3 regions of the Erwinia sp. 9145 genome follow, and region 2 is predicted to be linked to each of the others. Evidence: predicted binding sites of a transcription regulator. Region 2 holds the regulator's gene; each other region holds the start of a gene.

The links. Region 2 encodes ArgR, which controls arginine synthesis, uptake and breakdown. Its sites were predicted from a motif close to ANTGAATAAAAATACANT; they were not measured.
Positions count from the first base shown of each region.
Region 1: the regulator ArgR is predicted to act here: its motif matches at 8,619-8,636, upstream of argA (amino-acid N-acetyltransferase).
Region 3: the regulator ArgR is predicted to act here: its motif matches at 4,525-4,542, upstream of argF (ornithine carbamoyltransferase).

Region 1 covers NZ_JQNE01000001.1:2,989,038-2,999,558, reverse strand. The annotation lists gene ptrA (pitrilysin) at 1-1,898, shown strand, start outside; gene recB (exodeoxyribonuclease V subunit beta) at 1,895-5,410, shown strand; gene recD (exodeoxyribonuclease V subunit alpha) at 5,407-7,266, shown strand; gene argA (amino-acid N-acetyltransferase) at 7,243-8,586, opposite strand; gene amiC (N-acetylmuramoyl-L-alanine amidase AmiC) at 8,807-10,057, shown strand; tRNA gene FA91_RS14220 (tRNA-Met) at 10,131-10,207, opposite strand; tRNA gene FA91_RS14215 (tRNA-Met) at 10,274-10,350, opposite strand.
Region 2 covers NZ_JQNE01000001.1:3,452,617-3,463,137, forward strand. The annotation lists gene degQ (serine endoprotease DegQ) at 1-1,209, shown strand, start outside; gene degS (outer membrane-stress sensor serine endopeptidase DegS) at 1,287-2,345, shown strand; gene mdh (malate dehydrogenase) at 2,398-3,333, opposite strand; gene argR (transcriptional regulator ArgR) at 3,618-4,088, shown strand; gene yhcN (peroxide/acid stress response protein YhcN) at 4,506-4,769, shown strand; gene yhcN (peroxide/acid stress response protein YhcN) at 4,868-5,137, shown strand; gene FA91_RS16305 (NAD-dependent succinate-semialdehyde dehydrogenase) at 5,268-6,716, opposite strand; gene aaeB (p-hydroxybenzoic acid efflux pump subunit AaeB) at 6,795-8,753, opposite strand; gene aaeA (p-hydroxybenzoic acid efflux pump subunit AaeA) at 8,767-9,699, opposite strand; gene aaeX (p-hydroxybenzoic acid efflux pump operon protein AaeX) at 9,707-9,910, opposite strand; gene aaeR (HTH-type transcriptional activator AaeR) at 10,149-10,521, shown strand, end outside.
Region 3 covers NZ_JQNE01000001.1:3,345,896-3,356,416, forward strand. The annotation lists gene FA91_RS15825 (valine--tRNA ligase) at 1-1,386, shown strand, start outside; gene FA91_RS15830 (GNAT family N-acetyltransferase) at 1,481-1,972, shown strand; gene FA91_RS15835 (hypothetical protein) at 2,255-2,905, shown strand; gene miaE (tRNA isopentenyl-2-thiomethyl-A-37 hydroxylase MiaE) at 3,169-3,927, opposite strand; gene rraB (ribonuclease E inhibitor RraB) at 3,991-4,404, opposite strand; gene argF (ornithine carbamoyltransferase) at 4,563-5,573, shown strand; gene pyrB (aspartate carbamoyltransferase) at 5,818-6,750, shown strand; gene pyrI (aspartate carbamoyltransferase regulatory subunit) at 6,753-7,217, shown strand; gene ridA (2-iminobutanoate/2-iminopropanoate deaminase) at 7,287-7,673, shown strand; gene FA91_RS15870 (family 20 glycosylhydrolase) at 7,710-10,076, opposite strand; gene FA91_RS15875 (alpha,alpha-phosphotrehalase) at 10,440-10,521, shown strand, end outside.

The sequences.
Region 1 (10,521 bases), 460 kb from region 2:
ATGGCCTGGCGGATTCAATCGATGCGGGCGCCGATCCGGTTGTTGACCGCAACGGCGGCGTCTTTTCTATTTCCGTTTCGCTTACCGACAAAGGGCTTGCCGAACGCGATCGGGTTATCGCTGCCATTTTCAGCTATCTGAACAAGCTGCGGAGCGACGGTATTGATAAACGCTATTTCGACGAAGTAGCTAACGTACTGGCGCTGGATTTCCGCTATCCCTCTATTACCCGCGACATGGACTATATTGAGTGGCTCGCCGACATGATGCTACGTGTTCCGGTTGCCGATACGCTTGATGCGCCATATCGCGCCGATCGCTACGATCCGCAAGCTATTCAGGCACGACTTGACGGTATGACGCCGCAGTCAGCGCGCATCTGGTATATCAGCCCAAATGAGCCACATAACAAAACGGCCTATTTTGTTAATGCACCTTATCAGGTCGACAAAATCAGCGCGAAGCAGTTTTCCGACTGGCAGGCCGCCAGCGCCAAAATTGCGCTTTCGCTGCCGGTGCTGAATCCCTATATCCCTGATGATTTCACGCTGATTAAACCCGGTAAAAAGTATGCCCACCCTGAAGAGTTAGTAAACCAGCCGGGGCTGAGAGTGTTTTATATGCCAAGCCAGTTCCACGCCGACGATCCCAAAGCGAATATTACGCTGACCCTGCGTAACAAGGCCGCTGTCGGTACGGCAAAAAATCAGGTGCTGTTTGCGCTCAATGATTATCTTGCCGGGCTTGCGCTGGACGAGCTGAACTCTCAGGCCTCGGTTGGCGGCATCAGCTTCTCAACCAGCGAAAACGGCGGCGCCTCATTCAACGCCAGCGGTTTCACGCAGCGCCTGCCTGATTTGATGAAAACGCTACTGTCGCGCTATGCCACCTTCCAGCCCGACGCGCAGCAGCTTGAACAGGCGAAGTCCTGGTATCTTGAAAGACTGGACGCGGCTGATAAAGGCAAAGCCTATGAGCTGGCGATCCAGCCCGCGCAAATGCTGTCGCAGATCCCCTACACGCAGCGCAACGAGCGGCGAAAGCTAGTGCCACAGGTCACGCTTGACGACCTTAAAACCTATCGCAAAATGCTGCTTGAGAATGCCACGCCTGAACTGGTGGTCATCGGTAATATGAGCGCCGAAAGCGTTAAAACCCTGGGAACAGAGCTTAAAACCCAACTGGCGTGCGCGGGTCAAGAGTGGTGGCACAGTCAGTATCTGGCGATAGATAAGAAAACGTCCGCAAACCTTCAGCGCAAAGGCAGCAGCACTGACTCCGCGCTGGCGGCGCTGTATGTTCCGCTCGGCATTGATGAGTATGACAGTATCGCCAGCAGTTCGATGCTCAGCCAGATCGTTCAGCCCTGGTTCTATAATCAGCTTCGTACGGAAGAACAACTGGGTTATGCGGTTTTCTCTTTCCAGATGCCGATTGGTCGCCAGTGGGGTATCGGCTTCCTGCTGCAAAGCAACACGAAGCAACCCGCTTACCTGCTTTCGCGCTTTCAGGCGTTTTATCCCACGGCTGAAAAACGACTGCGCGCATTGAGCAACGAGGATTTTGCCCAGTACCAGAAAGCCATGATTAACGAACTGAAACAGCGACCGCAGACGCTGGATGAGGAGGCGGGGCGCTTCAGTAAAGATTTTGACCGCGGCAACTATCAGTTTGATACGCGGGAGAAGGTTATTGAGCGTATTGCGGCGCTGACGCCGACCTCGCTGGCGGATTTCTTCCATAGGGCAGTAATCGAACCGCAGGGGTTGACCCTGCTTTCACAGGTTTCCGGCGATCGCCACGGCAGCGCGGACTATGCAAAACCTTCCGGCTTCACTACCTGGCAGGAGGTCTCAACGCTGCAACAGTCGTTTCCGGTTAAAAGCGATAAGCCATGAAGCCAGAAGCCCAACGTCTTGACCCCCTTACGCTGCCGCTGGATGGCGTAAGGCTCATTGAAGCCTCGGCGGGAACGGGCAAAACGTTTACTATCGGGCTGCTCTATCTGCGCCTGCTGTTAGGGCTGGGCAGAAGCAGGCCGCTTTCGGTTGAAGAGATCCTGGTTGTGACCTTTACCGAGGCGGCAACGGCCGAGCTGCGGGGCCGTATTCGCGCCAATATTCACCAGTTACGTATTGCCTGCCTGCGTGGCTACACGTCGGATGCCATGCTGGCGGCGCTGATGGCACAGATCGCCGATCCTGCTCAGGCTGCTGCCGCGCTGCTTGCTGCTGAGCGGCAGATGGATGATGCGGGTATCTTCACCATTCACAGCTTCTGTCAGCGCATGCTAAATCTTAATGCGTTTGAGTCTGGCATGCTGTTTGAGCAACAGCTCATTGAAGACGAATATCCTTTGCGTCGCCAGGCCACGGCCGACTTCTGGCGACGCAACTGCTACCCTTTACCGCTGCCCATAGCGAAAGTGATGACGCAGCTCTGGCAGGGGCCGGAACAGCTGCTGGCCACGTTATCTCCCTGGCTGAACGGCGAAGCACCCGCTTTCAAATATCCGGCTGATGTGCAGGAAACCCTTACTGACCGTCATGAAAAAATCATCGCCAGAATTGAAGCAATGAAATCGGCCTGGCTGGCGGCAGGCAGTTTGCATGATCTTATTGCGCAGTCTGGCGTGGACAAGCGCAGTTATAGTAGTAAGCACTTACCAAATTGGCTGGAAAAAATTACTCTGTGGGCGGCTGAACCTACTGAAGACTACGCCATTCCGAAAGACCTTGAGCGGTTTGGGCAGCGTATTCTTTTTGATAAGACGAAAAAAGGCGAAGCGCCGCGCCATCCACTTTTTGACGAAATCGATCGCTTCCTTGCCGAACCGCTTTCGCTTCGCGAGTTGGTGATTGCCCGCGCGCTCAGTGAAATCCGCTTTGCCACGCAAAAAGAGAAGCGGCTGCATGCGCAACTGGGATTTGACGATTTACTGGGACGACTCGACAGCGCGCTTCAACAGCCGTCGGGTGAAGCACTGGCGCAGGCTATTTATAACCGCTATCCGGTAGCGCTGATTGATGAGTTCCAGGATACCGATCCGCAGCAGTACCGTATTTTCCACCGTCTTTATGGTCAGCAGCAGGGGACGCTGCTATTAATTGGCGATCCAAAGCAGGCGATTTATGCTTTCCGCGGTGCAGATATCTTCACCTATATGAAAGCGCGAAACGAAGTCAGCGCTCACTATACGCTTGATACAAACTGGCGCTCTTCACCCGCCATGATCAACAGCGTGAACCGGCTCTTCTCACAGCTAGATAATCCGTTTCTCTTCAGCGACATTCCTTTTCTTGCAGTGAAGCCCGCTGCAAAAAATAGCGCGCTCAGCTTTACGGTTGAGGGAGAAGTCCAGCCTGCATTACGGCTGTGGCTACAGCCCGGCAATGGGGTTGGAGTAAGCGATTACCAACAGTTTATGGCTCGCCATTGCGCGGCGGATATTTGTCGCTGGCTGACGGCCGGACAGCAGGGACGTGCGCTGATTGGCAACGGCGAAGACCAGCGTCCGGTGGCGGCGTCAGATATCACCGTGCTGGTACGAAGCCGCAGCGAAGCGGCTATCGTACGTGAAGCGCTTAACGGTTTAAATATTCCTTCCGTATACCTTTCCAATCGCGACAGCGTATTCACGACGCCGGAAGCGCGCGAAATGCTGTGGCTGCTTCAGGCCGTGCTGGCGCCGGAGCAGGAGCGTGTGTTGCGCAGCGCGTTGGCTACCAGTATTTTCGGGCTGGACGCGCCTGTGCTGGATGCGTTGAGCCAGGACGAGCGCGCCTGGGATGCGCTGGTGGATGAGTTCGATCGCTACCGTCAGCGCTGGCTGACGCGCGGCGTCCTGCCGATGCTGCGTGAAATGATGACAAACCGGCAGATCGCCGAAAACCTGCTGGTTTCCGAAAGCGGCGAGCGCAGGTTGACCGATCTGCTGCATCTGGGCGAGCTGTTACAGGAAGCCTCCGCGCAGTTGGACAGCCCGCATGCGCTGGTGCGCTGGCTGGCGCAGGAGATCGCCCGGCCAAACGGGCAGTCTGCCAGCCAGCAGCTGCGGCTGGAGAGCGATCGCCACCTGGTGCAGATCGTCACCGTTCATAAATCGAAAGGACTGGAGTATCCGCTGGTGTGGCTACCGTTTGCCGCCAACTATCGCGAAGCGCGCGCCGGGGTGTATCACGATCGTCAGACGTGGCAGGCGCTGCTGGATCTGCGCGAAGACGCCGAGAGCATCGAGCTGGCGGAAGAGGAGCGGCTGGCAGAAGACCTGCGTTTACTTTACGTCGCTCTGACCCGTTCGGTCTGGCACTGTAGCGTGGGCATCGCGCCGCTGGTAAAGGGCAGCCGTAAAAAGGAGGGCACCAGCGACGTTCACCGCAGCGCCATTGGTTTTTTGCTGCAAAAAGGGGAAGAAGGCGATGCTGCGATGCTGCGCACGCGGCTTGCCGAATTACAAAGCGATGCGATTGAGATTGTGAACGCAGAGGTTCCGTCCGAAATCCCCTGGCAGCCACAGCAGGATGCGCCCGGTGAACTGCGTAGCCTGCGTATTGCCCGTCAGCTAAATGATGACTGGCGGGTAACCAGCTACTCCGGGTTGCAGCAGCATGGTCACCCGGTAACGTTTGAACTGCTGCCCAGGCTGGACGTTGATGCCGCGGGTGAGGCGAGCCCGCAGACGGCGTCGCAGCGGACGCCGCACACCTTTCCGCGCGGTGCCGCGCCGGGCACATTTTTGCACGGGCTGTTTGAAAATATCGATTTCACTCAACCGCCGGATGAAGCGTGGATGGCGGCGCGTCTGGCCGGGCAGGGCCACGATGAAGCCTGGCTGCCGGTTATGCAGCAGTGGCTGACTCGCGTTTTGCATACGCCGCTCAATGATACCGGCGTCAGCCTGAGCCAGCTGGCATCTGATAAACGACAGGTTGAATTACAGTTCTGGCTGCCGGTGCAGCAGATGCTGCGCGCAGATCGCCTCGATCGCCTTATGCGTCATTACGATCCGCTCTCCGCCGGCTGCCCGCCGCTCAACTTTCAGCAGGTACAGGGTATGCTGAAAGGCTTTATCGATCTGGTTTTTGTCTGGCAGGGGAAGTACTACCTGCTGGACTACAAGTCCAACTGGCTGGGTGACTCAGGCGAAGCCTATACGCCGCAGGCGATGGCGCTGGCCATGCAGGCACACCGTTATGATTTGCAGTATCAACTCTATACGCTGGCGCTGCATCGTTACCTGCGGCACCGGCTGGCTGATTATGATTATGAGCAACATTTTGGCGGCGTTATCTACCTTTTCTTGCGCGGCGTCGATGGCGCATCCGACGATAGCGGGTTGTTTCGCACACGGCCTGACGCGGAATTTATTGCTGCGCTGGACGCGCTGTTCGCCGGAGAGAAACCGTCATGAGTAATATCGTCCAACTGCTGCTGGAGGCCTGCTGGCAGAAACTGCTGCGCTCGCTGGACGTGCAGTTTGCGCAGATGGTGGCCAGTGAGGCGCAGCCAGCGCTGATGCTGGCGGCGGCCTGTGTCAGCGCTGAAGCGGGAGAGGGGCATGTCTGCCTGCCGCTGGCGTCGTTTACCGAGGAGGCGCTGTTTGAGGGGCGTCACCCGGAACTGGCCCGGCAGCTTTGGCAGGCAGCTGACACACCCGACTGGCAGACGCTGCTGGCCTCGGAGGCGGCGGTGGGAGACGGCAGCACGGCAACGCCGCTGGTACTGCATCAGCAGCGTCTCTATCTGCATCGTATGTGGCAAGCCGAAGGCCATGTCGCGCGCTTTATTCTGCGTCAGACGCCGCAGGACATCTTTGACGAAACGCGCCTGCGCACGGCGCTCGATCGTCACTTCGGCCAGCAACCCGATGACTGGCAGAAGATTGCCGCCGCAGTGGCCCTTACCCGCCAGGTGTCGGTGATTTCAGGTGGGCCGGGCACCGGTAAGACCACCACTGTCGCCCGCTTGCTGGCGACGCTGTTGGAACTGTCGGGCGGCACGCTGCGCGTCCGGCTTGCGGCGCCGACCGGCAAGGCCGCCGCGCGTTTGACCGAGTCGCTGGGCAAGGCGCTTGCGCAACTGGCAATAAGTGAAGAAGAAAAACAGCGCTTTCCCGCAGAGGCCACCACGCTGCATCGCCTGCTCGGTGCGATGCCCGGTAGCCAGCGCATGCGCTATCACGCGGGTAACCCGCTGCATCTAGACGTGCTGGTTGTGGATGAGGCGTCAATGGTCGATCTGCCGATGATGGCGAACCTGATCGCTGCGCTGCCGCAACAGGCAAAAGTTATTTTCCTGGGCGACCGCGATCAGCTCGCTTCCGTCGAGGCGGGTGCGGTGCTTGGCGACATCTGTCGTTGCGCTGAATCGGGCTACAGTCTGGCGCGCGCCGCGCAGTTAGTACGCCTGACCGGCTGCGACATTGACGGCGTGGATAACGCATCCGCGCCGCAGGTGCGCGACAGCATCTGCCTGCTGCGTAAAAGCTACCGTTTTGACGCCTCATCCGGCATTGGTCAACTGGCGCTGGCCGTCAATGCCGGAGATACACGACGTGTGGAAAAGGTTTTTACCTCCGGTTTTCCCGATCTTGAACGTTTCCCGCTGCATAGCCGCGAAGAGTATCAGCATCTGCTTCATGCCTGCGTGGAGGGCTATAGTCACTACCTTGAGCGACTGGCCAGCGGCGCGAGCGCGCGCGAGGTCATCGATGCTTTTGGCCGCTTTCAGCTTCTTTGTGCGTTGAGGGAAGGGCCGTTTGGCGTGTCAGGGCTGAACGAGCGGATAGAGGCTTCGCTGAGGCAAAAAGGGTTGATCAGGCGGCCGTCCGGTGCCAGCAGCAAGTGGTACGTTGGACGCCCGATAATGATTGCCCGTAACGACAGCGCGCTGGGGCTTTTTAACGGTGATGTTGGCATTGCCATGAATGATGATGAGGGCGTGCTGAAGGTGTTTTTCCCGTTGTCTGACGGCACCCTTCGCGCGGTGCAGCCCAGTCGCCTGCCGCCCTATGACACCGCTTTCGCCATGACGGTGCATAAATCGCAGGGCTCGGAATTTAACCATACGCTGTTGGTGTTACCCAACCCGTTTACGCCGATACTGACGCGCGAACTGGTCTACACCGCTATCACGCGCGCCAGAAATCGTCTGACGCTTTATGCTGATAGCGGCGTTCTGCATGAGGCGGTAAAACTGCGCACGCGGCGTCGCAGCGGTCTGGTGGAGCGGCTGGCCGACGCGTCAAGCCTGTCTGGCGTGGCGTAAATCAGCCATCAACACCTTGGAGCGGCGCTGATAGTTGTACATCTGCTTTTTGCTTTCAGGCAGCATATCCACATCAACCGGCGTGAAGCCGCGCTCCTGAAACCAGTGAATGCTGCGCGTGGTGAGCACAAACAGTTTTTTCAGCCCCATCTGACGCGCCTGAAGCGCCACCCGTTCCAGCAGCGCTTCGCCTCTGGACGAACTGCGGTAGTCGGGATGCACAGCCACGCAGGCCATCTCGCCGATCTCCTCTTCCGGGAAGGTATAAAGCGCCGCACAGGCAATAGTCAGGTTATCGCGTTCAATAATGGTGAACTTATCAATCTCCATTTCTAACTGCTCGCGCGAGCGGCGAACCAGAATTCCCTGCTGCTCAAGCGGACGGATCAGTTCCAGAATGCCGCCGATATCATTGATCGTGGCGCGGCGGATCTGCTCAGCGCTCTCCATAACAATTTGCGTACCGATACCGTCGCGGGAAAACAGCTCCTGGAGCAGCGCGCCGTCTTCACGGTAGCTGATCAGGTGGCTGCGGCGAACGCCGCTGCGGCAGGCTTTGACCGCACCGCGCAGGAAACGCACGGTGCCCGAAAGGAAATCGCCTTCATTTTCCATCTGGTCAATGCGCTGCTGCGCCTCATTGGGGAAGAGTTCGGAGACGATATTGCCTTCGCTGTCGATCGCGCCTTGTTCAGAGCAGAAGCCAATCATTTTTTCGGCCTTCAGCTTGATCGCCAACTGCGTGGCAACTTCTTCGGAGGTGAGGTTAAAGCTTTCACCGGTAACGGAAACCGCCACCGGGCCAAGCAGCACGATGGCGCCGCTGTCGAGCTGACGGTGGATCGCCTCTTCATCAATACGACGGATGCGGCCGCTGTGGCAGTAGTCCACGCCGTCATCAACGCCCAGCGGCTGCGCAATAATAAAGTTGCCGCTCACCACGTTGATATGCGCACCCTGCAACGGCGTGTTGCTCAGGCTCATCGACAGACGGGCGGTAATATCCAACTGGAGACGCCCGGCCGCCTGCTTGATCAGCTCAAGGGCGTGCGCATCGGTCACGCGGATATGCTTATGATAAAGCGGTTCGAGCTGGTGTCCGGCGAGGTTAGCATCAATCTGCGGACGCGCGCCATACACCACCACCAGGCGTATGCCGAGACTGTGTAGCAAGCCAATATCGTTGACGATGCCGGAAAAGTTATCATGCTCAATGGCCTCGCCACCCAGCATAATGACAAACGTTTTACCACGGTGGGCATTGATATAGGGAACCGTATGGCGAAACCCCTGAACCAGCTCGGTACTCCGTTCCTTCACGTCAACTCCTCTGTGAATTTTTATTCGTCAAAACTGTATTTTTATTCTTTTTACCCGTTTGATGCAAGTAACAATTATTATCTGTTTTCAACCAATAGCGCGTAAAGTTTCTCTTCATCAGCCGGTTTATTGATGACACCGTCCGCCTGATTCGCTAAAGTTTTTCACCATTGTCATCATTTGGCTTTTTTTTGTACATACCACAGCAGACTGGGACAGTATGACCGATTTATCTTCTCCGGGCAGACGGCGATGGCTAAAGAGCGCGGGCGCTGTGCTGTTGCTCAGCGTCAGTAAAGTTGGCCTGGCTGCGCAAAATATTGTTGCGATACGCATCTGGCCCTCATCGACCTACTCGCGACTTACCCTCGAATCCGGCACATCACTCCGTTATAAGCAGTTTGCATTAAGCAATCCTCAGCGGATCGTGGTGGATATTAAAAACATAAACCTTAATCATGTGCTCAGGAACGTGGGCAACCTGGTGCGCAGCGACGATCCCTATATAAAGAACGCGCGCGTCGGACAGTTCGATCGCGATACGGTACGGCTGGTGATTGAGCTGAAGCAAAACGTCACGCCAAAAGTCTTTACGCTTGAACCCGTGGCCGGGATCCGTCATCGCCTGGTGCTGGATCTCTATCCGGCCAGCAACCGCAGCAGCAATCATCAGGACGATCCGCTGCTGGCGCTGTTGGAGGAGTATAACAAGGGCGATCTGGAGAGCAGCCAGCCAGCGGAGGCGGCGCTGCCAGGCAAGGCCGGACGGGACAGACCAATTGTGATCATGCTCGATCCCGGTCACGGCGGCGAGGACTCTGGCGCCGTGGGTAAAAACAAGACGCGAGAAAAGGACATCGTGCTGAAAATTGCCCGCCGTCTGAAAACGTTGATTGATAAAGAGCCCAATATGCGCGCCTGGATGACGCGCAACGAAGACGTGTTTATTCCTTTAAAAGTGCGGGTGGCGAAAGCGCGTAAGCAGCGCGCAGATCTGTTTGTTTCCATTCACGCCGACGCCTTTACCAGCCGCGCCGCGCGTGGTTCGTCCGTTTTCGCACTGTCGACCAGCGGCGCAACCAGCACCGCCGCGCGCTATCTGGCGCAGACGCAAAACGAATCTGACCTGATCGGCGGCGTCAGCCGCAGCGGCGATCGCTACCTCGATCACACCATGTTCGATATGGTGCAGAGCCTGACCATTAACGACAGCCTGAAATTTGGCCGGGAAGTGCTCTCAAGGCTGGGCAAGGTAAATCATCTGCATAAAAAAACGATCGATCAGGCCGGTTTTGCCGTGTTGAAGGCGCCGGATATCCCGTCGATTCTGGTGGAAACGGCGTTTATCAGTAATCTGGATGAGGAGCGCAAGTTGCGTACCACGCGCTTTCAGCATCAGGTGGCGGATTCCATTCTGGCAGGTATTAAAGCCTATTTCGCCAACGGCGCGCCGCTGGCGCCGCGAAAATAGCAGAAGCGTTGTCACAGGGAGGTGGCAATCGGGGAAATTCAGAAACAAAAAAACACCCGTTAAGGTGTTTAAGTGGTTGCGGGAGCCGGATTTGAACCGACGACCTTCGGGTTATGAGCCCGACGAGCTACCAGGCTGCTCCATCCCGCGTCCGTCTACTACGGGTTGCCGCTTCCATCACGACAACGATTTCTACTGCTTCTCTCAACGAGAGATTGGTTGCGGGAGCCGGATTTGAACCGACGACCTTCGGGTTATGAGCCCGACGAGCTACCAGGCTGCTCCATCCCGCGTCCGTGGATGCGCACTATACGCTGCCTCGTTTTTGATGCAACCCCCTTTTGCAATAAAGTGGATAAAATAGCGCTAATTGCCTAATTTCTCCGCATGTTGCCGCATTGTTATCCTTGTTTGGACAACATTTCAGCGAGCACGTTTAATTCTGTCAGACGCTTTGCTATCTT
Region 2 (10,521 bases):
GTCCATGTGGAAGGTACGCAGACGCAAGCCCAGGAAATCCCTGAACCGCTTAAGCGGTTCTTTGGTCAGAGCGAAGGCAACGGTGAAGCGCAACCGCAGCCTTTTGAAGGGCTCGCTTCCGGCGTGGTCATCAATGCAGAGAAAGGTTACGTATTAACCAATAATCATGTGGTGAACGGCGCGGACAAAATCAGTGTTCAGCTCAGCGACGGGCGCGAGTTTGACGCGAAGCTGATCGGCCACGACGAGCAGACGGATATTGCGCTAATCCAGATTAACGGCGCAAAAGGGCTGACGCAGATTAAAGTGGCTGACTCAGATCAGTTAAAAGTTGGCGACTTTGCCGTCGCCATCGGCAATCCGTTCGGCCTGGGTCAAACCGCCACTTCCGGGATCATCTCGGCGCTGGGCCGCAGCGGACTGAACCTTGAAGGGCTGGAAAACTTTATACAGACCGACGCGGCCATTAATCGCGGCAACTCCGGCGGCGCGCTGGTAAACCTTAACGGCGAACTGATTGGTCTGAATACCGCTATCCTCTCCTCTGCCGGTGGCAATATCGGCATCGGCTTTGCCATTCCGGGCAATATGGCGATGAATCTTGCTCAGCAGCTGATTGAGTTTGGCGAAGTGAAGCGCGGCCAGTTGGGGATCAAAGGCACTGAAATGACGGCGGATATGGCCAAAGCCTTCAACGTCGATATCCAGCGCGGCGCCTTCGTTAACGAAGTGATTCCGGGTTCTGCGGCGGCGAAAGCAGGCATCAAAGCAGGCGATATTATTACCACGCTGGATGACAAACCTGTGGAGAGCTTTGCCGCGCTGCGCGTGAAAATCGGCACCACCGCACCGGGTAAAGACGTCCGCGTTGGCCTGATCCGCGACGGCAAACCGCAGACGGTTAGCGTGAAGCTGGACACCAGCACGCAAACCACCGTCAGCGCTGAACAGATGACGCCTGCCCTTCAGGGCGCTACCTTTAGCGACGGCGCAGCAAAAGACGGCACGAAAGGCGTCAGCGTTACCGCCGTTGAAAAATCGACACCAGCAGAACAGTTTGGCCTGCAAAAAGACGACGTTATCGTCGGCGTAAACCGCACGCGGGTACAGAATCTTACCGAACTGCGCAAGCTGCTGGACGCTAAACCGCCGCTGCTGGCGCTGAATGTGATCCGCGGCGGCGAAAGCATTTATCTGCTGCTGCGCTAAATGATGATGCGGACACCTGCGTGTCCGCTCAACTCGTGTTATTCTGCCGGACGTTCATTCACTTATCATTCAATGCCATGTTTCTTAAACTCTTACGTTCGGTGCTTCTTGGTTTAGTGGTAGCAGGTCTTCTGCTGGCCGCCGTACCTGCGTTGAGGATCGGCACTGACTTCTTTGCTCATAAAGACGACAGCGCGAATCGCTCGCCGGTCAGCTATAACGCTGCGGTTCGTCGTGCCGCCCCCGCCGTCGTGAATGTTTACAACCGCAGCGCCAACGCCTCGGCTGATAATCTGGAAATCCGCACGCTTGGTTCCGGCGTTATTATGGATGCGCGCGGTTATATTCTTACCAACAAACACGTTATTAACGACGCCGATCAGATCATTGTCGCGTTGCAGGACGGTCGTATATTTGAGGCGATGCTGGTGGGTTCCGATAGCCTGACCGATCTGGCGGTGTTGAAAATCACCGCCTCCGCCCTGCCGGTGATCCCTATTAACCCTAAACGCATCGCGCATATCGGCGATCTGGTGATGGCGATCGGCAATCCTTATAACATTGGTCAGACCGTGACGCAGGGCATTATCAGCGCCACCGGGCGGGTCGGATTGAGCCCTTCACGCTATCAAAACTTCCTGCAAACCGATGCCTCCATTAACAAAGGCAATTCGGGCGGCGCGCTGATTAATTCGCTTGGCGAGCTGATGGGCATCAACACACTTTCTTTCGATAAAAGTAACGATGGCGAGACGCCGGAAGGCATAGGCTTTGCTATTCCAACCGTGCTGGCGGCGAAGATCATGGATAAGCTGATCCGTGATGGCCGGGTGATCAGAGGCTTCATTGGCATCAGCGGTCGGGAGATCCCGCAGTTTCATGCGCAGAATGCCAGTCTCGACCACATTCAGGGGATCGTGGTGACCAACGTCGCGCAGGGCGGCCCGGCGGCGAAGGCGGGGCTTCAGGTTAACGATGTGATCACTCGCGTAAATAACCGCCCCGCCGTCTCGGCGGTGGAGACGATGGATCAGGTAGCTGAGATCAGGCCGGGAACGGTGATCGACGTCGATATTCTGCGTAATGACCGCAAGATGACGTTACCGATCACGGTGCTGGAATATCCGGGGAACTAGCGTCAGGCAGGATAGTGAAAAGCAGGGCCGGACGGTGCCGGCCCGTTGTGGGTTACTTAACGAACTCTTCGCCCAGCGTGATATCTTTTTTCAGCGTGTCGAGCATGCTGTTCAATGCCTGCTGCTCAAACGCGCTCAGGTTGCCAATCGGTTTACGTTCGGCCACGCCGTTCTTGCCCAGCAGCAGCGGCTGAGAGAAGAAACGCGCGTGCTCGCCGTCGCCTTCGACGTAGGCGCATTCCACCACGTTGCTTTCGCCATTCAGCGCACGCACCAGTGACAGACCAAAGCGGGCCGCGGCCTGCCCCATCGACAGCGTCGCGGATCCGCCACCGGCTTTTGCTTCAACCACTTCCGTACCCGCATTCTGAATGCGTTTGGTCAGGTCGCTGACCTCCTGCTCAGAGAAGCTGACGCCCTGAATTTGCGACAGCAGAGGCAGGATGGTCACGCCTGAGTGGCCGCCAACAACCGGCACGTTCAGCTCGCCAGGGTTTTTACCTTTCAGTTCAGCCACAAAAGTATTGGCGCGAATAATATCCAGCGTGGTCACGCCGAACAGTTTGTTTTTGTCGTAGACGCCTGCTTTCTTCAGTACTTCAGCGGCGATCGCAACGGTGGTATTCACCGGATTGGTAATGACACCGATCAGCGCCTGAGGACAGGTATCCGCAACCTGTTGGATCAGGTTACGCACGATACCGGCGTTCACATTAAACAGGTCGGAGCGATCCATTCCCGGCTTGCGGGCGACGCCCGCAGAGATCAGCACCACGTTTGCGCCCTGAAGCGCTGGCGTGGCGTCTTCGCCGCTGAAGCCTTTAATGCTGACGGCGGTAGGAATGTGGCTTAAATCGACGGCCACCCCGGGCGTCACGGGAGCGATATCGTACAGAGAGAGTTCTGAACCTGCCGGAAGCTGGGTTTTCAGCAGAAGAGCGAGAGCCTGGCCAATACCACCGGCTGCACCGAGAACTGCAACTTTCATCCTAAACTCCTTATTATGTGAGCATCAAGTGCCGTGAATGCACAGGCAACAACCTGAATGGCCGTTACATTACACCCTTACCACTTAGCAGAACAACATCAATTTTATAACAAACCATTCACCTTAACTGCCTTCTGCTCGCTTATTTTTCTGCCTTTTTAGCAGAACGTTGCCAGGTCTTTGCAGCCTTCTCACCCGTTTGCATAAACATTCATTCAAATGCATAATGACAGGCGGCCCCGACCGGGATTCTCCCCATAACCGGTAAATTTTAGCGGAATTTTATGCGTATCCCATCCAAACAAGAAGATCTGATAAAGGCCTTTAAGGCCTTATTAAAAGAAGAGAAGTTCAGCTCGCAGGGCGAAATCGTCGCTGCGTTGCAGGAAGATGGCTTCGATAATATCAATCAGTCCAAAGTTTCCCGCATGTTAACCAAATTTGGCGCGGTTCGCACCCGGAATGCGAAAATGGAGATGGTTTACTGCCTTCCTGCGGAGCTGGGTGTGCCGACCACCACCAGCCCGTTGAAAAACCTGGTGCTGGATATTGATTACAATGATGCGCTGGTGGTCATTCATACCAGCCCCGGCGCAGCGCAGCTGATCGCCCGCCTGCTGGATTCTCTTGGAAAAGCAGAAGGTATTCTCGGGACAATCGCCGGTGATGACACTATCTTCATCACCCCTGCGCGCGCGTTCACCGTTAAACAACTCTATGAAGCTGTTCTGCATCTCTTTGAACAAGAGTTATAAGTAGCGGTTTATTTAACACGCGAACAACACTTTTGATCTGTCCGTCTTACCTGAGCCGCCGTTCTGGCGGCTCTCTTTTTGCTTTTATGTGAAAAGCAGCACATTACGCTAATAAAGCCACATTTAGCAAAAGATAACAAGACGCTGGTCTCCTGGTGCAGCCTGAACCACTGCCTCCAACCGCACAAATCGCTCATTTCTTCCACTTCCTTGTTTTTCATGAGATTTCTAGTGACCAACGCTAAAAATAAGCTTTTCTTATAACTTATCGTTATTAAAAAGTGGTTTAGCACTGAAGTATCCCATCAAAATATTATTAGCATGCTATTAATATTTCCCGGTATCAGATCTATACTCTTTTTCGTGATGCGAATCACACTTTCTAAAAAGATAAAAATAGAGACGAGGAATAACACCATGAACATTAAAACTACTGTTGCATCGCTTAGCCTGCTATCTGTTCTGTCCTTCGGCGCATCTGCCGCAAATTATGTGGACGCCGGACAGACACAAAATCTGCAATCCCTCGGCACCGTTTCCGTGAGTGGCAACGCTGCGGCACCAATGGACATCCGTCAGGCGCTCAGCCAGAAAGCAGACGCGCAGGGCGCAACGGCCTATCGCATCATCGAAGCAAAACTTGATGATAACTATCATGCCACGGCCGAAATCTACAAGTAAGCGCACGCTAATCAACTGAAAGTAAAAGAATATAACGCGCTATCGCGGCCTGATATTTCCCGGCCGGAGTTGGCGCTCACAAAGATGGAGTAAGTATCATGAAAAGTAAAATCGCTATCGCTGCCCTGAGCCTGGCCGCTGTTGTTTCTTTCGGCGCCAGCGCCGCAAACCTGGTGACCAGCGAAGACGTGGCTAAAAATAACCTGCAATCAGTGGGTACCGTAACCGTAAGCGGTATAGACGCCGCCCCAATCGATATCCGTCAGCAGCTCTCTGAGAAAGCCGACCAGCAGGGCGCCAGCGCCTATCGCATCATTGAGGCCTATACCAACGGCAACTACCACGCTACCGCTGAACTGTTCAAATAAGCTGCATTGCCGGACCGCATTCCTCGTCAGCATGAAGACGTTTGGCTTCGTTCGCCGAAGCCCTTTTTACTGAGAGGCTGCGGCGGCAGGCACAGGCCTGCCCCGATCCTGACGGCCCCTCGTCGATGTGTTACAAACCGCCGATATGCAGGGCCTTCACTTCCATATATTCCTCCAGGCCCAGTACAGAGCCTTCCCGCCCCAGCCCGGACTCCTTCACGCCGCCAAACGGCGCCAGCTCGGTCGATACCGCACACTCATTGATGCCAACCATACCGCTTTCCAGCGCCGCGGAGACGCGGAAAACGCGCTGCAAGTTCTGCGTATAGAAATATGCGGCAAGGCCAAACTCGGTATCATTGGCGCGGCGAACAACCTCCTCTTCATTATCAAAGCGGAAACAGGCCGCCACCGGACCAAAGGTTTCTTCGCGTGAAAGCTGCATGTTGTCGTTGGCGTCAGCAATCACCGTCGGCTGCCAGAAATTGCCGCCCAGCGCGTGACGCGCGCCGCCGGTGACGATCCGTCCGCCGTTTGCCACCGCGTCCTTCACGTGCTCTTCAACTTTATCGACGGCGGCGGATTCGATCAGCGGCCCCACCACTACGCCTTCATCCATGCCGTTGCCCACGTTGAGTTTGCTGACTTCACCGGCAAGCTGATCCACAAAGCGATCGTAGATGCTGTTGTGGATAAAGAAGCGATTGACGCTGACGCATACCTGACCCGCATTGCGGAATTTATTGGCAATGGCGCCTTTCACCGCCGCATCGATATCTGCGTCTTCAAAGACGATGTAAGGCGCATTGCCGCCCAGTTCCATCGACACTTTTTTCATCGTTTCAGCCGCGTTGCGCATCAGCAGCTTGCCCACTCCGGTAGAACCGGTGAAAGAGATCTTTCTGACCGCCTTGCTGGCCATGATCGCATCGCTGATCGCATGCGTATCGCCCGCCACCGCATTGAGCACTCCGTCCGGCACGCCCGCTTTCTTCGCCAGCGCCAGCAGCGCAAAGGCGGAAAGCGGCGTGTTATTGGCCGGTTTGATCACACCGGTACAGCCCGCCGCCAGCGCCGGGCCCAGCTTGCGGGTCAGCATCGCCATCGGGAAGTTCCACGGCGTAATGGCCGCCACCACGCCAATCGGTTCACGCGTCGCCAGAATACGCGATCCCGCTTTGGCTGGCGGAATAATCTCCCCGTTGGCGCGCTTCGCCTGCTCGGCAAACCACTGAATAAAACTGGCGGCGTACTCTACTTCGCCCTCCGCTTCTTTCACCGGTTTGCCCTGCTCTGCGGTCATCAGTTTTCCCAGCCAGCTTTTGTTCTCAATCACCAACTGATACCAGCGATTGAGGATGTCGCTGCGCTCTTTAGCGGTTTTAGCCCGCCAGGCCGGAAACGCTTTCTCTGCGGCGGCAATCGCCTGTTCGGTTTCGTTTTTTCCGGCGCGCGCGACCTGCGCGATGGTTTCGCCGGTCGCCGGGTTGAGCACGTCAAAGGTTTCCTTGCAGCGTTGCCACTGGCCGCCAGCAAGGAAACCCGTCTGAAACAGTTCATTGTCCTGAAGGGATGACATGATACTTTTCTCCTGTAAGGGCTGAGGAGTAAGTATAGATGGTGAGATTCTCTGTGTATCAACCGCGAAAGCGTCGTATCAGATTTGCACCAGCGTATTCTGATATTTTTTCAGCATCTGTGCCAGACGCGCCACCGGTTCTGTCACGCTGAGCGGCGCCTCATAGTAACGCAGCTTCTCCTGATAGATCTCCAGCTCCGCCAGCAGCTGTCCGAAATAGCGGCGACGTTTGGCATCGCTGCCGCTGGCAATGACCTGGTCGGCGGTGTGACGCAGCTGTTTGTGGAAATCGGAAAGATCGCGGTTTACCGGAATGTCGGCGTCGCGCAGCCGCTGATGGCCGATAATCAGCGTCAGCGCGATGCGGTATTTATCGATATCGCCAGGAAACAGATTCAACAGCATAAAAAGCTGCTGATAGAGCGCGGGCAGATGGTTTTCCCGTCGCCTGGCCTGACTGGTGGTCATTGCCGCGACGGCCGCATACATAAAGCGGTTGAGCAAGGTGCGGCCAATGCGCGCTTTCGACGTGTCGCGGATCAATAAGATCACCAGCAGCGCAACACAGCAGCCAATGGCCTGCCCCAGCGCGTTGTCGAGGAAAAAATCCACCTGAAAGGTCATCGGATTATCCAGCGTCAGCACGTTCAGCGTTCCCACCAGCGCGCCGAGCGTGCCGATCTGACGGCGCTGGATCAGGATGCCGCCGATGAAGGTCATCACGCCCAGCGCGATACAGAGCAGCAGCATACTTTGCTGCGTGGCGGGCATGATCACCATATAGTAAATGGCGCCGATCGGGATCGCAGCGATCATGCCATAGAGAAAATCTTTCGCCATCATCAGCGGGTTTGGCATGCGCATCGCCAGCGCGGTGATCACCGCCAGCATCACCATCACGCCACTCCCTGATGTCCAGCCGGTCCACAGCCAGAACAGCGAGCCTACCGCCGTGGCAACAAACGTGCGGATACCGTTCACCAGCGCGTGGCGCGATTCCGCCGAGCGCATTTTCACCACCGGCTCGCTGTTCAGCACCTCTTCTTCACTGCGACTGATGCTGCTGTTGGTATGAATGCCTTTGATCAGCAGCAGATAGCGCGTGGCGGCGCCCACCCAGTTAGAAAGCGTCAGCGGCGTGTTTTTACTGCCGCTGGCAGCGATAATCCGCCGCATAATTTTCATGCGTTTGTGCACGTCCGCAATGGTTTCTACCGGTTTTTCAAACAACAGTTGAAACTGCGGCGGCATATACGCGCTCTGCGTGTTCTGGATAAGAAACGTTTCCGCTGCCTGAGTAATAAGCGTCAGCGAAAGCGTGTTCAGCGCGCGCATGCGTCGGTCTGTTTTTTGCCAGTGACCCGGTTCCATCAGCAGATGCGTACGCATTCCGTTCAGCGCCATCGTGCGGCGAACCAGTCCGGTCCAGGTTTTATCCACCTCTTCTTTGTCGGCATGCGTCACGCAGAGCTGCATCAGACGATAGTGTTCGATCAGCAACGCGTCGATCTCGCGCCCGATATCGTTTTTTATCGAACGCGGCGAAAACAGCATGTCGGCAAGCACGGCGCAAACAATACCGATAATGATTTCGCAGCAGCGCTCAACGGCAAACTGCGGCGCCAGCAGCACCGAACCGTTGGCATCCACGCTGACCACAATAATCAGCGCCGTATAGCCCGCCAGCCCAAGCGCGTAGGAGTTTTCTACCTTGATCAGCGATGAGAGCCAGACGCAAAGCCCGGCCCACAGGCAGCACAACAGTAGCATCAGCGCCGGTGCGCGAATGGTGGCGATCATAATGATCAGCGCCGCAATACAGCCGATAAACGTGCCGATAATACGCAACATGCCGCGATGACGCAGCGCGCCGGAGAAGGGATCGCCGCCTGCGGCAAAGGCCGTACCGCCCGCGACGATACAGGCGGTCATCACCGCCCAGCGCGGCGTTTCAAGGTTGAAGTGGAAACCAATCAGCAGCGCCAGCAGAATGGCGAAAGTGAGCTTGACAGGGAACCGCAGACGATACCACAGCATAGGGCGCTCCCGCTTAGCCGAACTCTCGCAGGCGATGCATCAGCTGCATCAACGGCGAGCGATCTTTCACGCGGCGATCGTTTTCACCCGTCACCACGACCGTGGCGGTGGTGCCGGAAGGATAAAGGTTGCCCTGCTGCCGATCGAGATGAATACGCACCGGCACTCGCTGCGCCAGGCGCACCCACTCCAGATTCGAATCAATGGTCGCCATGCCTTTGCTGTCGATGCTGCTGCTGCTGTTGGTCACGCCTGCGGCAATGCTGTCCACCGTTCCGTGCAGCACGCGGTTGCTGCCGAGCGGCGTGATTTCGACGCGATAGCCGGGGCGAATACCGTCCAGCTTGGTTTCTTCCATGTAAGCCAGCACGTAAAAGCTGTGTTGCTGAACCAGCGCCACGGCCGTTGAACCGCGCGTAATAAATTCGCCCCGGTAGACGTTAAGGTTGGTTATCCAGCCGTCGGCGGGCGCTTTCACCTCGGTTCGCTCCAGATCGAGCTTCGCGGTATTGCGCGTGGCCACGGCCTTCGCCAGCTGATGTTCGCTGGTCTGGTAATCATTATTTGACTGCTCAATGGCCTCGCGCGACATCGCAGAAACGCCCAACTGGTTGCGGCGCGACGCTTCACGCCGCTTTTCATTGACCAGCGCCTGGTAGTAACCCACGTCCGCTTCGGCCTGATCCAACGCCTGTTGATAGCGTGGCCTGTCGATAACGAACAGCACCTGATCCTTTTTCACCAGTTGGTTGTCACGCACGCGAACGTCGGTGATCAGGCCGCTGACGTCAGGCGCAATCGCCACAATATCCGCAGTGAATTTCGCATCGCGCGTCCACGGCGACTCGGTATAAAACACCCAGACACGGAAAATGACGACGATGGCGATAATCACTAAAATGAGGGTAAGAGCAAAACGAGTGATTTTTTTTGTTAGCGCTTTCATTGCAACCTCAAACGAACAACCGGGTAACCAGCCAGAACAGACAGCAGAACAGCGCAGTATTGAACAGCGCGGGATGCCAGACAAAATCATAGATGCCGGTCGGCGTAAGCAGACGACGCACCAGCCAGAACAGCATCAGTGACACAATAATTTCAAAAAAGATGGGCGGAAAAGAGAGCCCAAAAATAACCATAACCGGCAGCACGCTCATATCGATTCCTTAATGTTCCTCAACCGGTTCCACGTCTTTTGCCACACGTCACGCGCCCGATAATGGGAAGCATGTTGATAGTCACGGGATGACGCCTGGGGCAGGCGTGCGTTGAAAAATGACACGCAACAAAGGCGGGCGAGCGACGGCGAAGTGGTCCGGCAGTGCTATAGTAACGCGGCTTACTATATGTTTTCTACTAAATGTGATCTAAATCACTTTTAAGCCAGAGTTAACAATGGAAAAACTAAAAGGTATGTCCGTGTTCGCACGCGTGGTGGAACTGGGTTCATTTACCGCCGCGGCACACCAGCTCAAAATGAGCGTTTCCGCCGTCAGCCAGGCGGTGGCGAAGCTGGAGAATGAACTTCAGGTAAAGCTGCTTAATCGTAGCACCCGCAGTCTCGGCCTGACCGAAGCCGGGAAGATTTTTTTCCAGGGCTGCCGCCGGATGATGTCGGAAGCGCAGCAGGCGCACGAACAGCTCTATGCTTTCAACAACACGCCGGTCGGCACACTGCGCATTGGCAGTTCCTCAACGATGGCGCAAAACGTGCTGGCAACCATGACCGCCGACATGCTGAAAGAGTATCCGGGACTGACCGTTAACG
Region 3 (10,521 bases), 110 kb from region 2:
GAAAATACCGAAGCGCTGCGCACCTTCCACCCCACCAGCGTGCTGGTCAGCGGTTTCGACATCATCTTCTTCTGGATCGCCCGCATGATCATGCTGACCATGCACTTCATTAAAGATGAAAATGGCAAGCCGCAGGTGCCGTTTAAAACCGTCTACATGACCGGCCTGATCCGCGATGACGAAGGGCAGAAGATGTCCAAGTCAAAAGGCAACGTGATCGATCCACTGGATATGGTCGACGGCATTTCGCTGGAAAACCTGCTATCCAAGCGTACCGGCAATATGATGCAGCCGCAGCTGGCGGAAAAAATTCGTAAGCGCACTGAGAAGCAGTTCCCGAACGGCATCGAGCCACACGGCACCGACGCGCTGCGCTTCACCCTGGCGGCGCTGGCCTCAACCGGTCGCGACATCAACTGGGATATGAAGCGCCTTGAAGGCTACCGCAACTTCTGTAACAAGCTGTGGAACGCCAGCCGTTTTGTCCTGATGAACACGGAAGGTCAGGACTGCGGACAGAACGGCGGCGAGCGCGTGCTGTCGCTGGCGGATCGCTGGATTCTGGCTGAGTTCAACAACACGGTGAAGGCCTATCGCGACGCGCTGGACAATTATCGTTTCGATATTGCTGCCAATATTCTGTATGAGTTCACGTGGAACCAGTTCTGCGACTGGTATCTGGAGCTGACCAAACCCGTTATGAACGGCGGCTCGCAAGCCGAACTGCGCGGCACGCGGCACACGCTGGTCGACGTGCTGGAAGCGCTGCTGCGCCTGGCGCATCCGATTATTCCTTTCATTACCGAAACCATCTGGCAGCGGGTGAAAGTGCTGAAAAATATCAGCGACGACACCATTATGTTGCAGCCGATGCCAGCTTTTGACGCCAGCAAGGTAGACGAAGCCGCGCTGAGCGATACCGAATGGCTGAAGCAGGCGATTGTGGCGGTGCGTAATATTCGCGCCGAAATGAACATCGCTCCTTCTCGTCCGCTGGACGTGCTGCTGCGCGGCGCCAGTGAGGAAGCCGCACGTCGCGTCAGCGATAACCACAGCTTCCTGAAGAGCCTGGCGCGCCTTGCGAGCATCAACATGCTGCCCGCAGGTGACAAAGGGCCGGTTTCGGTGACCAAGATCGTGGACGGTGCCGAGCTGCTGATCCCGATGGCGGATCTGGTGGATAAATCAGCCGAACTGGATCGCCTGACGAAAGAAGTGGCGAAGCTGGACGTGGAGATTGGCAAGATCGAAGGCAAGCTGTCGAACGAAGGCTTTGTTTCGCGCGCACCGGAAGCGGTGGTAGCGAAAGAGCGTGAGCGTATGGCAGAATTCGAACAGGCCAAAATCAAGCTGATTGAACAGCAGGCGGTCATCGCCGCGCTGTAACCCGGGACGGGCCGCCGGTCGGCCCCTGCTGGTTTAACGACGTGGCCGGGCTTGCCCGGCCTTTTTCCGCCCTGATCCAGAACGAGTGTGCATTATGACAACTCAGCTCAACGTGCGCCCGATTACTGAGGCAGACAACCCGCACATCGCCCGGGTGATCCGCATCGTCTCCGCCGAATTCGGCCTGACGGCGGATAAAGGCTACACCGTTTCCGATCCCAATCTCGACCATCTTTTTGAACTCTACAGCCAGCCCGACAGCGCCTACTGGGTGATTGAATGGGAAGGCAAAATTGTGGGCGGCGGCGGCGTCGCGCCGCTGTCGTGCAGCGAAGCGGACATCTGTGAACTGCAAAAAATGTATTTTTTACCCGCCGTGCGCGGCATGGGCCTGGCGCGCGAGCTGGCGATGCAGGCGATGGATTTCGCGCGCGAGCACGGCTTTAAACGCTGCTATCTGGAAACCACCGCAACCTTAACCCGCGCCATTCGTCTCTATGAGCATTTGGGCTTTGAGCATATTGACGGCCCGATGGGCTGCACCGGCCATGTGGATTGTGAAGTAACGATGCTGAAGAGGCTGTAATCAATTTTAAACCATGCAAATAATTCAATTAAAATAGTCCTGAATTAAATGCAAGCATATTATATAAATATAAATCAGCCTCCTTAATACTGGCTATTTCCATTAAATCATTAAGCGGATCACAAAATAAGAAATCCAATATAGTTTAGACAAAAACATTACATTAAAATAGCGATATAAATGATGGCCTGATTTGCTGTATAACATCGCGTAACCGCATCAGTCCTTTAGAAACTGTAATCGGCGCAGGATTTGCCGCAGTACCATGGAAAGGATTCCACCATGCGAAGCTACAAAGAAATAGCCAGACGTATAAGCAAAATTATAGTTTCCCCTGAATCAGCTATTGGTCTGATGCATGGTATTATGTCAGTTCCAACTGATATAGATTATCTTGCATATGGTTTTATTGATACGGACTCTTATCGGGAGCGTCAAAGAGAGAAGACCAGAATGATCGAAGCCATTCGCTTTGGTATATTCAATAACCATCACTTCACCAAAACTATCCAAATTGTTATTGAAAATTTCAATAGACATGTCCCTGAAAACAAACAAAATGCAATTTACAGCAAAACTGTAGCTTCTGTAGCAGGCCGTACGTTAACAAACTCAATTATCGCGGGTAAGCTGGCCACCGCAATTGTACAGCGCAGTTCAGCACTTGTTTCAATAAGAGGTGGCGTTATTGGAAATGCGCTTCTGGCCGGAGGCATGGCCGAGCGACGTATTTATACCTCAGAGCGTCTTAGTCAAAATAATCCAACGATCTATAATCTACTGAGAGATCATAACTATGATCTGCTATATTTTCTTGTGGAGCCAGCCTTAAATCCTTTTTTTGACGCGCTAAATGTCAGACGAAAATATGGTCAACGTGCATTCGAAAAAATTATTGACATGGTAGAGAAAGAGCTTCATGCGAAACGATAACAGGATAAGCCTGATTAAGCGGATCTTATATATACTGACCGAAAGCAGCGCGTCGATTTTGGGCGGCCTGCTTTTTTTCGTCTGTTGCTATTGGTTTTTTCATTATGAAACGTGGTGCAAACGCTTCACAGCTATTTTGTTATCAATAATAGTCGTTTGGATAATAGCAAAGCTAATACCTGAAAGACCTCATCAGTAAATTAGTTAGCACCTTCTTCTACAGAAAATTATTCGCCAATAATGCCTGGTTTAATCGATCATTCTCACGCAGGCACGCCGCTGTGAAATCTGAGTTCACTGTCCGGCATTTGTATCAGTTCGGCTTCCGTCTCTCCAATCTTCCTCACCCGCACGCTGATATCGGTGGCTGAGATCTCTGTCGCTAACGCCAGATAATCCTGATAATGCCGCGCTTCGGAGCGCAGCAGCGACAGATAAAACGCCGCCAGTTCCTCATCCAGGTAGGGCGCAAGGCTGGCGAAACGCTCGCAGGACCGCGCTTCAATATAGGCGCCACAAATCAGTTTATCCACCAGCGTCTGGGGTTCATGGGTGGTCACCTCGCGCAGTAATCCGCGCGCGTAACGGCTGGCGGTGATCTTCACATAGGGAATGCGGCGCGCCTGCATAATCTCCAGCACCTGATAAAAGTGATGCAGCTCTTCCTTAATCAGCAGCACCATTTTATCTACCAGCGAATCGCCCCACGGCACCTCAATGCGGCTGATCACCGATTTCGACAGCGCCTTGTGCTGCTCCAGAAAAGCGAGGTCGGCGTTTTCGCTGTGAACAAACTGCTCCCACGGCTTCAGCCACGCCAGCAGCGCGTCACTGCTCGCTTTGTCGGCAACATATTTGCGGATCAGCCACATGGCGGTTTGTGCCGCCTTGAGTTCGCAAACCAGATGATCGGTCAACAGCAGCGGCAGATTGTCAGGCCTGCGGGCTTCATCGATCCAGGCCTGAGGCGTCCGGCAGTGCAAAAACTGATGAATCGGGGCGAGAAGTGGCGCGGTATTCATGGGGCAGAGCGGTCCGTTAATAACATACAGGGCCGGAACGCACCGGCCCGCAACAGGAAAGGATCAGTGGCGAACGCCGTTGTCTTCGTCATCAATAGCGTCGTCGTCATCGTCTTCGGCGTCAGGATCTTCGAAGTAGGTTCCCCAACCGTCGTAGTCAACGTTAAAGCGCGCGGAGAGTTCGACCAGTTGTTCAACCTGCGCATCAATCAGTTCGGCGTTCAGCGCGCCTTCGCTGAGGATGTCACAGCACATAACCGTAGTGCCGTCCTCAAGCTCCAACTCTTCCGGCTCCGTCACTTCGTAGCCGAGCTTAAATGCCTCAACCGCCGCTTTTTCCAGCGCGTCGAAGTTTGGGCAGGAGAAATGGTGCTCAATGGTATAGAGCGCGTCCGGGTCGCTGCCGTCTTCCAACAGCTCTTCGATAATCAGTCGCGTTTCTTCGCGCTGCTCTTCCAGCAATGCTTCATTTGCCATGATCCGTTCCTCAGTGTGTGGCATCTCTTACAAGTATTTTCCCACAGTGCCCTTCGCGCCACTACATTTATCCAAAAGTTTCTCTACGCCACGCTTGAAAATGAATATTCATACAGTTAAATTGAATTTTAATTCAATACCCACACACGGAGCGCGTTATGAGTCATCTTTATCAGCGTCACTTTCTCAGGCTGTTGGATTTTACCCCTGCCGAAATCACCGCACTGCTGGCGCTTGCCGCCACGCTTAAAACAAACAAGAAAAACGGCGAAGAAATTCAGCATCTGAAAGGCAAGAATATTGCGCTCATCTTCGAAAAAGACTCGACCCGCACGCGATGCTCTTTCGAAGTTGCCGCATACGATCAGGGCGCCAACGTTACGTATCTGGGGCCAAGCGGCAGCCAGATCGGCCATAAGGAGTCGATGAAGGACACCGCCCGCGTGCTCGGCCGCATGTATGACGGCATTCAGTATCGCGGTCACGGCCAGGCGCTGGTTGAGTCGCTGGCTGAGCATGCAGGCGTACCGGTCTGGAACGGTTTGACGAATGAGTTTCACCCGACTCAACTGCTGGCCGACCTGTTAACCATGCAGGAACATCTGCCGGAAAAAGCCTTCAGCGAAATGACGTTCACCTACGTGGGCGATGCACATAATAATATGGGCAACAGCATGATGGAGGCCGCCGCGCTGGTCGGTCTCGATCTGCGCCTGGTCGCGCCGAAGCGCTGCTGGCCTGACGCAGCGCTGGTGGCAGAGTGCCGTAAAGCCGCAGAGAAAACCGGCGGCAGGATCACGCTGACGGAGGATATTCACGAAGGCGTCGCCGGCGCGGACTTTATCTATACCGACGTTTGGGTGTCGATGGGCGAACCGAAGGAAGTGTGGCAGGAGCGCATCGCCCTGCTGCGGCCTTATCAGGTCAATAAGGCGATGCTGGCGCTGACCGGCAATCCCCGGGTGAAATTTCTGCACTGCCTGCCCGCCTTTCACGACGACCAGACCACGCTGGGCCAGCAGATGGCCGAACAGTACGATCTGCACGGCGGCATGGAAGTGACCGACGAGGTGTTTGAGTCGGCTCACAGCGTGGTGTTCGATCAGGCGGAAAACCGGCTGCATACCATCAAAGCCGTGATGGTCGCCACGCTGGCTGACCTGCGCTAGCCGGGGCGACGCAATCGTTTACCCGGCCAGCCGTTTTTGCTTGCGGGCAGGTGACGATGGCGTATAATGCCCCCCGTTTGCCGGGAGGATGCATGAAACTGAACGCCGTTAACATTGCTGCACTGACGCGCCTGAATCAGGGGCAGCGCCGTTTTCCTTCTCTGGCATCACCGATCGTTAAAAAAAAGCCCCTCATTGAGGGGCTTTTTTTTGTCCGCATTTTCAGCCGGCAAGGGGTGTGACGATGGCTAACCCGCTCTATCAAAAACATATCATTTCTATCAACGACCTTAACCGTGAAGAGCTGGAGCTGGTGCTGCGCACCGCCGCCAGCCTGAAGGCGAATCCGCAACCGGAATTGTTGAAGCACCGCGTGGTCGCCAGCTGCTTCTTTGAGGCGTCAACCCGCACCCGCCTGTCGTTCGAAACGGCGATCCATCGCCTTGGCGCGTCGGTGGTCGGTTTTGCCGACGGCAGCAACACCTCGCTGGGCAAAAAAGGTGAGACGCTGGCCGATACAATATCCGTTATTGGCACCTACGTGGACGCCATCGTGATGCGCCATCCGCAGGAAGGGGCGGCGCGCCTGGCTACGGAGTTCTCCGGCGGCATTCCGATCCTTAACGCAGGCGACGGCGCCAATCAGCATCCGACCCAAACGCTGTTGGATCTCTTCACGATCCAGGAGACGCAGGGCCGCCTGAGCCAGCTCAACGTGGCGATGGTCGGCGATCTGAAATATGGCCGCACCGTGCATTCGCTGACCCAGGCGCTGGCGAAATTCGACGGCAATCGCTTCTTTTTTATCGCCCCGGACGCGCTGGCGATGCCTGCTTACATTACCGATATGCTGGATGAAAAAGGCATTGTCTGGAGCCGTCACGACAGCATTGAAGAGGTGGTGCCGCAGGTGGATATTCTTTATATGACCCGCGTGCAGAAAGAGCGACTGGACCCGTCCGAATACGCCAACGTCAAGGCGCAGTTCGTGCTTCGGGCCGCCGATCTGGCCGGCGCGCGTGACGGTATGAAGGTGCTGCACCCGCTGCCGCGCATTGATGAAATCACCCCCGACGTTGATAAAACGCCTTACGCCTGGTATTTCCAGCAGGCCGGTAACGGTATCTATGCACGCCAGGCGCTGCTGGCGCTGGTGCTGAACGGTGAGGAGGAGTAACGATGACGCAGGATAATAAACTTCAGGTCGAAGCGATCAACCGCGGTACGGTGATCGATCATATACCGGCGCAGGTCGGCTTTAAGCTGCTTTCGCTGTTTCGCCTGACCGAAACCGATCAACGCATCACCATCGGACTGAATCTGCCTTCGCGTGAGCTGGGCCGCAAAGATCTGATAAAGATCGAGAACACCTTTCTGACCGACGATCAGATTAATCAGCTGGCGGTGTATGCGCCGCACGCCACGGTGAACCGCATTGATAACTACGAGGTGGTGGGCAAAATTTCCCCCACGCTGCCGGAGCGCATCGATCACGTGCTGACCTGCCCGAACGGCAACTGTATCAGCCACAATGAGCCGGTCAGCACCAGTTTCACGGTGAAAAAACGTAATGATGACGTGCAGTTAACCTGCCGCTACTGTGAAAAAGCTTTTGCCCATCACGTGGTGCTGGCAAACTGGTAAGCATCGGTCAGCGACGTATCACGCGACTAAACCGTACGGAAGAGATGTTCCAATTTTTAAGGAGTACTTATGTCACGCGAAATCAGTACAGAAAAAGCACCCGCCGCCATTGGCCCTTACGTGCAGGGCGTCGATCTGGGCAGCATGATTATCACCTCGGGCCAGATCCCGGTCGATCCGAAAACCGGCACGGTTGCCGACGATGTCACGGCACAGGCGCGTCAGTCGCTGGAAAACGTGAAGGCTATTGTTGAAGCAGCGGGACTTAAGGTGGGCGATATCGTCAAGACCACCGTATTCGTGAAGGATTTGAACGATTTTGCCACCGTCAATGCGGCCTATGAGGCCTTCTTTACTGAACATCAGGCAAGCTTCCCGGCGCGCTCATGCGTGGAAGTTGCCCGGCTGCCAAAAGACGTGAAAATCGAGATCGAAGCCATCGCGGTTCGTCGCTAAGCGAGTTGCCTCTCAAAACGTGAGAGGCATCCTGCCCTATTTTCCCGCCCTGAGCAGTTTCTCAACCGGAGAAACCAGCGCGAGAATCGTTTCATCCTGCGCCTGCGCGGCTTTATCGAGCTGCGCCTGCATCGTGGCCACCTCTCCGGCGCCAAACAGGCGATCGTTTTCCATGGCCTCAAGCAGCGACAGCCCGATTGCGCTGACCGCGTCCACCTGCTGCGCTACCGGCACCAGCGGCTTCAGCTGATAGTTTTGCGCCAGCAGCGGCATCACCGCCGGCACATTCTGCTGCCAGTACTGAAGCTGTTGGCGCACCGCCTGCAACGCCGCGCGATTGCCACGGTTTTTGATCAGCGCGTCCACCTGACGATTCAGTTCACGCACCTTATTGCTTTCTGCGGGCAGCACGTCCGCCAGGCGGTTCAGCGGTTCACTGAGATCGTAATGACCCGCCTGAAACTTCAGGTGCTGGCGCGTGTAGTACTGCGCCGGTTCCAGCGCCTCGGCAAAAATTTGCAGGGGAATGGTGTCGCTGCCGTTCGCCAGGCGGATCATCTGCCGCTGTGCCTGAGCGTGCTGCTGAAGCCCGACGGAAACGGCGGACCAGGCGTCCACCGCCGCCAGCCGCTGATACATATTCTCTTCGTTGTTGACATCTTTTGCCGACCACAGCCGCTCGGCCACCACAAAGGCGCGCGGCCAGAGGCGCGTGTCGATCACCTGCGGATTGATAATCTCAGCCCACAGCGCAACCTCGCCGCCCAACAGATTATTCTTTGCCTGCTGTTCATCAGGCACGCCCGGCTGGATGCCCGTCGGCACCGCCGCCAGCTTCTGGCCGTCGGTGGGATAGCGAACGTTCCCCACCAGCATATAGCCGCTGAGCGTCTCTTTCGACAGCGTCAGCACCGGCTTCAGTTCGCCCATCCACGTATCCACGCGAAAGCTCACCTGCTCCGGCGTCCGCCAGTCAATGTCGCGCACCATGCGCCGCGATTTACCGGCAAAATCGATAAAGCCGCGCCAGCCGCCCGCCTGCCTGATCAACGTAAAGCTGCCCTTTACGGCGCTGCCCTTCAGGCGCGGCAGGGTAAATGCCCAGCTCTGCGCCGTTTCGCCCGCCTTAATGCGATCCTGGCCGTTTAATCCGGCAGGCTGAACTTCATTGCGATAGTGATAAGACGCTGGCTGCGCCTGATCGAGATAAAAACCGGCGGAGAGAATGCCGCGATAGTTATTTTTACTCACCTCGCCCAGCGCGTCCTGCCCCTGCCACGACTGGATAAGAATACTGTGCGGCAGATCCGGATGGGCTATCTCATCCCAGCCCACCATCCGGCGCTGGTGTTTTTCGAGGATCTTCTCCACCCGCTGGTTAAACCAGGCCTGTAGCGCGTGCTCGTCCTTCAGCGTGTTATCACGCATAAACTGCTGAATCTTTTTCGACGCTTTCCACTGCGACGCGTCCACCTCGTCACCACCAATGTGCAGCCAGGGATCGGGGAAGATCTCCGTTACTTCACCGATCAGCGTGTCGATAAATTCATAAACTTTTTCATTGCTGGGATCGAGCAGCGGTTTAAACACGCCCCAGCCGCGTTCGATCTGATACGGACCCGGCGCCGCGATCAGTTCGGGCATCGCCACGGCCAGCGCCGTGGCATGGCCAGGCAGGTCGATCTCCGGTACCACGCGCACGCCGCGATCCGTCGCATACTGCACAATCGCCTTCATCTCGTCCTGCGTATAAAAGAGGCCGTCGCTGCCTTTCTCCTGAAGCTGCGGGAAATGCCGCGAGGCGAATCGCCAGCCCTGATCGTCGGTCAAATGCCAATGGAAAACGTTCATACGCGCCGCCGCAATACCATCGATCTGACGACGCAGGGTGTCCAGCGGCATAAAATGGCGGGCCGAATCGATCAGGATGCCGCGCCAGGGGAAACGCGGGCTGTCGTGGATGTCAACAAACGGGATGGCGCTGTTGTCCGCTCTGTTTTCCACCAGCTGAAGCAGCGTCTCCATGCCGCGCAGCGCGCCAAAGCGGGTCGCGGCGTCCAGCTTCACGCCATTTGCATCAACCTTCAGGCTGTAGCTTTCGTCGCTGTCAGGCAGGGGTTGCGCATCGACGCGCGTTTTCACCGTAATGGCGATGGTCGGTTTATCGGGCGTCCCGTTCTGCGGCATCATCTGCCAGCCGGTCTGAAGACCAATGCGCTCTCGCCAGCGCGTTACCGCTCCGGCCAGGTCATCGCCCTCAATGCGGATAGTCAGGCGATTATCCAGCGCAAAGCGTCCGCCGCCCGCAGGCTGTTCCACCTGCTGCGGCCAGGGCATCAGCGGCAGGTTTCCGGCGGGAACGGCAAAGGCGGACAGAGAGGCAAAAAGCGAGGTAGCAAGCAACGTAAAGCGAAGTGATCCAGACACGTTAACTCTCCTGTAGCATAACAATCCAGTGCGGGCTGTTATCCATAAAACATAATTCGCGTGACACATCAAGTTACAACTCGCCTGCTTTTCCCGCGTTTTCTGCAATTTGTGACGCGCCTGCCGCCGGAAAAATCTCAGTTTGTCGGAAGGACGAAAGGAAACGACCGCTGATGCGCTGCGATTCACCCGACCGTGACGCGTTTTATTGACAATTTTTTTCTGTTTCCCCCTCTCTGCGTGGTTCCACCTTGCGAGTTAATGGCTAACCTTATAGAAGAATAAAAATCATCTTATAAAGCGTGGGTGGATGTTTTCACCCTATAACGGGATTGAGCAATGAATAAAATTCCACCGTGGTGGCAGAACGGCGTGATCTATCAAATTTATCCCAAAAGCTTCCAGGACACGACGGGCAGCG